Pleurocapsa sp. PCC 7327: one gene and its partner. The protein of the gene in region 1 interacts with the protein of each later gene in a pairwise test. Links are inferred from orthologs where the notes say so. Each region holds a gene or a part of one and is shown in the gene's direction. Other genes may lie near its edges. The genes, in order: rlmN and ftsZ.

Region 1 (3,143 bases):
TCAACATGTCGCACCGGGACGGGCAACCCAAGCCGAGAGAATAGTCGTATTGCGCGAGCATCTGGAAAATTTGAGTTTTCAAGCCAAAGATGAAACCTGGGCTACCTTTTCCAGCCGCCTTCCCGAATTGGGAGCGATCGTGGAGGCGTTTATCGAAGGGGAAGAAAAGCGATCGCCCAGCGTCCAAGGCTATATCGACCCAACTGGAAAAGTAGAAATCCTCTCCACCCACGACCAAATTCTCGGCGGCCCCGACGGTCAAATTTACCTCGGCTGTCGCTTTCCGGCGAACGATGCCTATCGGTTGCGCTTGCAAGAATTGGGAATGAAAGTCGGACAAGCCCTTGCCAGAAGAGGAGCCATGGAACGGTACGGGGTCGATTTCATTGCGGTTCGCCAGCCAGGAAATTCTCCGGAATGGGAGATTCAGGCAATTGAAATTAACCTGCGCAAAGGGGGAACGACCCATCCATTTATGACGTTGAGGTTACTGACTAACGGCAACTACGATTACACAACGGGTCTCTTCTACAGCCAACACCGCCGGGAAAAATATTATATTGCTTCGGATAATTTACAAAAGCCCCACTATCAAGGATTGCTTCCCCACGACTTGATGGATATCATTGCCAAATATCGCCTGCACTTTGACAGCAGCACCAAAACGGGTACGGTGTTTCATTTAATGGGAGCTTTATCTGAGTTTGGCAAGCTAGGATTAACATGCATCGGCAATTCTTGGGCACAAGCAGAAGCGCTTTATCAACAGGTGGAGCAGGTATTAGATGCAGAAACAAAACTAATGTCCGATACTTCTAATCTACACTTATCTTCCAGTGTGCCAATTAGTTGGACGTAGAAGTTGAAAAATAACAATCGCGCGGCTAAGTCAAAATAGATAAGGAGCATATTAGTATTTGCTCGGCATCATCGACAACTATGACTATCCAGCTTGAGAAGCAATCGATCGCAACTGACAAGAACGAGGTTTTGTTAGGGAAATCTCTAGAGCAATTAACCGCATGGGTACAACAACGAGGACAGCCTGCTTATCGCGGCAAGCAACTCCATCAGTGGTTATATGAAAAGGGAGCGCGATCGCTTGGGGAAATCTCCGTTTTTCCGAAACAGTGGCGCGAAACGCTTGCAGATTATCCGATTTATCGTTCTACCATCCATTATCGCAGCATTGCCTCGGATAAAACCCGAAAGTATCTCCTACGCCTCGCCGATGGATTGATTATTGAAACCGTAGGCATTCCCACCTTCAAAAGAGGGGGAGACAAGGAGACTGGGGGACAAGGAGACTGGGGGACAATTAATCCAAAATCCCTAGAACGCCTTACCGTTTGCGTGTCTTCTCAAGTCGGTTGTCCGATGGCATGCGATTTTTGTGCGACGGGGAAAGGCGGATTCATCCGCAATCTAAAGTCTCATGAAATTGTCGATCAGGTTTTGACCGTACAAGAAGACTTTAGGCAACGGGTTACTAACGGGGTTTTTATGGGGATGGGAGAACCGCTTCTGAATCTGAATGAAGTCGTTGCTGCGGTTCATTGCTTGAATCGGGATGTGGGAATCGGACAGCGATCGCTAACTATCTCTACAGTAGGCATCCCCAACAAAATTCGCCAGCTTGCCCAACATCACCTGCAAGTGACCTTGGCGGTTAGCCTTCACGCTTCTAACCAACGGTTGCGCGAACGACTCATTCCCAGTGCCAAGCACTATACTCTAGATAATCTCATTGACGACTGTCGGGAATACGTTCGCATAACAGGACGGCGAGTCACGTTTGAATATATTCTTTTAGCAGGCACAAACGACTTACCGGAACACGCGCTAGAGTTGGCTAAACTGCTGCGGGGATTCCAAACCCACGTCAATCTGATTCCCTATAATCCAATTCAAGAAGTGGATTATCAGCGTCCCGATCGCCAACGCATCGAAGCCTTTGCGGATATCTTAAGACAAAAACGCATTGCCGTTAGCGTTCGCTACTCTCGCGGATTGGAAGCCGATGCAGCTTGCGGACAGTTGCGGGCATCGAAAGTTTAATCCGATTTCAGTTAAAAGTGGCTACGGATAACGGAGATGGAGGGGTGGGTATAGGGGTGCATCGCGATGCGTCCATCACGGCAATGCCGGGTGCGTAGGACTCTAACACTTTACCCGTAACGGAGCAGTTCACCATTAGGTAATCGCAAACCGGACAGGAAGTTTCTGTAATTTGGTTGTTTAAAAAATAAAATCGTTTTGCAGGACTGCCGCAATTTGGGCAGCGGACTTGTAAAGTTTTAGTCATTTTAAAACCTTTTAATTCCGTGACAACTAATTTTGAAAAGAAGTTGATTAGTTATTTTTTAGTAACTAATTAGTTTTTTTTTGATAAACTTGATAATTACTTTTTATATGTTAGCCAGTCATATCTCTCTTGTCAATGTCGATCCCCATTGAATTTATATTTTTTAATCTAGTACTTATATCAAATGAGCGATTGACAAGAGTTGTTCGGTTTATGAGGGATCGCTTGGATAAAATTGCTGATTTCTTAAGAAAAAATTAATATTTAATTTTTTTCTGAAAATGTAGGCATCCATCTGAGGGCTAAAAGGAAGAAATTGATAGTGAAACAAGAGAGTTTCATGCTGCTGCAACTCTTTGAAAGCTTCTGGCGAAATCTTGTCCTCTGGCAAAACTACAATTAAGTCACCTGTTTGAGGAACTTTTGCGTGATAACAATAGTAGTCAGGTTCCCAAGCAACGCATAGATTATTCTTAGAAAATTTTAGGGGACTCTTCAGAATAAAAATAGTTTCATGTGTAGATTCAGCGAATTGAAGCTTAGCGAGTCGAAGTTTTTGATATTCTAAATAACTAGAGAGAAAGTAAAGAATAGGCTGTTTCTTAACATAAGGAAAAAATAAAGTAACGCGATCGGGAACATCCTGTTAGGCATAGTTCTTCAAAAAATGAGCAATCTGCGCTCTACCATGAATAAAATTCTTTTGAGAAAAAATTAACCTTGGAAACTTATAAGTATTGTGTAGAAACAATAGAATAAAAGCTAAAATAACTATTTTTTTAACTCTGTTTATTCCTAGAGTTAAAGGAATAAATCGCATAATATATAAACTAAAAAT
Region 2 (3,294 bases), 310 kb from region 1 along the record:
AGATTGAAGGCTTTACAAGCAATTTGGCGTTTTTGTGCGATCGCGGCTACGGCTGGCGGTTCGCTGTGGATCGTCACATTGCCCCAATGGATAGTCGGCAAACAATCGCTGGAGATAGTAGGAAATCGATTGGTTTCTCAAGAGCAAATTCGCGAGCTGATTCCTCTAGAAAAACCTCAGTCCGTCTGGCAACTGCCAACGCAACAGATTATCGCCCGACTCAAAGCCACGCCTCCCATCGCCGACGCTGAAATTACCCGTCAAATTCTGCCGCCTAAATTGACCGTCGAAGTAACCGAACGTCAACCCGTAGCCGTTGCCGTATCCGGTCGGGAAGTCGGGTTTATAGATGCCCAAGGCATTTTTATCCCTAAAAGCTTCTACGAGCAAGCGGGTCAAAATTGGAAAGTCCCAACGCTTAAAGTCATTGGTTATCGGGATCTCTATCGCCAGCAGTGGACGCAATTGTATTCGCTCGTCGCTCGTTCTCCTGTAAAGGTTCTAGAAGTCGATTGGCGAAATGCTAACAATCTCGTTCTCAACACGGAGTTGGGGACGGTTTATTTTGGTTCCTTTACCGAACGATTTCCCGAACAATTATCGGTTTTGGCTCAAATGCGCCAGTTGCCATCGCGAATTCCCAGCGCTCGAATGACTTATATCGATTTGAGCGATCCAGCTTTCCCTACCATCCAACTAAACTCGCCAAAAAGCGATCGCCAAGATCCCTCTTCTGTTAGGAACTAATAACAATATTGTCTGTCCGATAACTTTAGAGCAAAGTCTCTTGACAAAGTGCAAATAAGATTTTTAGTCTAAAAGCGTAACGTTAAGAAAAATAGAAATAACTTTCTAGATGAGAAATAAAGTTATATAAATTACCTGAGGGTTAAACCTCACAAGATTAGAAATAGGGTAAATAGGTTTACTCCTAACCGTCGAATCCTTAAAATTTGTGTATAAACTTTTCCCGATTGCAATGACACTTGATAATGAATTAAGACCGATCCATCAGAGCTTAAATAGTATTAGCGAACCTCCAGCAAAAGAGGATAATCACTATCCCCTCAACTCGGCTGGGTTACCCTTGTATCGAACCGAGCGGATCCCTGGGAAACCTAGGGAAGAATTTAGGAGTGACCAAATCGTGCCAAGTAACGTTGCCAAAATCAAAGTCATCGGTGTTGGCGGAGGTGGATGCAATGCCGTCAATCGCATGATCGAAAGCGGCGTTTCTGGAATTGAGTTTTGGGCAATTAATACGGATGCCCAAGCCCTATCGCAATCAGAAGCTCCCCAACGCTTACAAATCGGACAAAAATTGACCAGAGGTCTCGGCGCTGGAGGCAATCCGGCAATTGGGCAAAAAGCGGCTGAAGAATCGCGCGAAGAAATCGCCCATGCCCTAGAAAACACCGACCTGGTTTTCATCACGGCAGGCATGGGAGGAGGAACTGGGACGGGAGCTGCTCCGATCGTCGCTGAAGTGGCAAAGGAAATAGGCTGTCTGACGGTTGGGGTGGTCACTCGTCCTTTTACCTTTGAAGGTCGTCGCCGCAACAGTCACGCAGAAGAAGGCGTTAGCAACTTACAAAGCAGAGTCGATACTCTGATTGTCATTCCCAACAATCAATTGCTTGCGGTCGCTAATGCGGAAACTCCCATGCAAGAAGCCTTTCGGATGGCTGACGATATTCTGCGGCAAGGGGTGCAAGGGATCTCGGATATCATTACGATTCCCGGGCTGATCAACGTTGACTTTGCCGATGTCAGAGCGATTATGGCAGACGCGGGTTCGGCATTGATGGGGATCGGCATAGGCACGGGTAAATCGAGGGCAAAAGAAGGCGCGATCGCAGCGATTTCTTCTCCCCTACTAGAGTCTTCTATTGAAGGCGCTAAAGGCGTGATTTTAAACATTACTGGCGGTCACGATTTGACCCTGCACGAAGTTAATGCGGCGGCAGATATTATCTATGAAATCGTCGATCCCAACGCTAACATTATTTTCGGGGCGGTAATCGACGAGAAAATGCAGGGCGAAATCCGAATTACGGCGATCGCGACCGGATTTTCCGGCGAAATCCAAGCTGGTGCGAAAAGTCAAGTGAGGACAACCGTTAATCCAGTCAATCCAACGACACCTCAACCCGAACCAGAACCACCACCGAATAAGCCGGGCGGTTTAGACATTCCTCCGTTCCTGCAAAAACGGCGTTTTCAACGCTAGAAATGAGTAAAGTTCCTATTGCTCTAACGATCGCTGGCTCCGATAGCGGTGGCGGTGCGGGAATCCAGGCGGATTTGCGCACTTTTGCGTTTCACTGCGTCCACGGCATGAGCGCGATTACCTGCGTGACGGCGCAAAATACGCTAGGCGTGACGCGAGTAGAGGCAATGAGTCCAGCCGCAGTAGCCGCTCAAATTGAGGCAGTGATGAGCGATATTGGAGCCAATGCGGCGAAAACGGGAATGTTGTTAAATCGAGAGATTATTGAAACGGTCGCCGAACAAGTTGAAAAGTGGCAACTGAAGCAGTTGGTCATCGATCCAGTGATGGTATCGCGCACGGGTGCCCAGTTAATCGACGACGACGCGATCGCGAGTTTACGCGATAAATTAATTCCTAAAGCGTTAATCGTTACGCCAAATCGCTATGAGGCACAGCTTTTAAGCGGCTTGGAAATTAATACCCTCGAAGATATGAAAGCAGCTGCCCAAATGGTGCATAAATTGGGAGCAGGGGTAGTTTTAGTCAAAGGGGGCGGTATGATGGGAGAATGGCGAGGGGTTGATGTTTGGTTTGATGGCGAGCATTGGGAAACTTTAACGACGGAAACCGTCGATACCTCTAATACTCACGGAACGGGCTGTACCCTTTCGGCAGCGATCGCGGCTAATTTAGCCTTGGGCAAAGATCTTTGGCTCGCAGTCGAGCAGGCGAAGAACTACGTGACGACAGCCTTAAAGTATGCTCTCGATATCGGTCGAGGCACGGGTCCAGTGGGGCACTTTTTCCCGTTACGCTTAGAGAAAAATAGCTAAAACGCATGACAGCTAATTCGCGGAGCCAGTCTCCAAACCCCTTAGCCAAAAATCTTTCTTCCTCTTCAAATTTTTATGCTCCCTCAGTGCCGCTTTCCGTTTATCGAGAACTGGTAGAAGAACTTCAGATAGCTCAAGCACGGGAAGAAACCTTGTATGCACAAAATCGGGAACTTGTCAAGAAAAATCAACAACTTCGACAAGAAATCGAACGAGTGATTCATTACGCACAGCATTTACAGGAGGTTA

The links.
Region 2: the proteins of rlmN (region 1) and ftsZ interact in binary tests that used the Escherichia coli proteins (3 or more experiments, as listed by UniProt). The link is inferred for Pleurocapsa sp. PCC 7327 from one-to-one orthologs.

What each region holds. Positions count from the first base shown.
Region 1 is NC_019689.1:502,345-505,487, reverse strand. Bases 185-2,998 are described here. They hold rlmN (23S rRNA (adenine(2503)-C(2))-methyltransferase RlmN), read left to right. Parts: upstream 185-939; coding sequence 940-2,058; downstream 2,059-2,998. Other genes in these bases: PLE7327_RS23075 (hypothetical protein), read right to left, coding at 2,066-2,305; PLE7327_RS02155 (peptide ligase PGM1-related protein), read left to right, coding at 185-859. Outside these bases: more of PLE7327_RS02155, read left to right, coding at 1-184.
Region 2 is NC_019689.1:815,839-819,132, reverse strand. Bases 140-3,104 are described here. They hold ftsZ (cell division protein FtsZ), read left to right. Parts: upstream 140-979; coding sequence 980-2,230; downstream 2,231-3,104. Other genes in these bases: PLE7327_RS22530 (hypothetical protein), read left to right, coding at 3,051-3,104; thiD (bifunctional hydroxymethylpyrimidine kinase/phosphomethylpyrimidine kinase), read left to right, coding at 2,233-3,045; PLE7327_RS03625 (cell division protein FtsQ/DivIB), read left to right, coding at 140-747. Also shown: more of PLE7327_RS03625, read left to right, coding at 1-139; more of PLE7327_RS22530, read left to right, coding at 3,105-3,294. UniProt on the Escherichia coli protein: Essential cell division protein that forms a contractile ring structure (Z ring) at the future cell division site. The regulation of the ring assembly controls the timing and the location of cell division.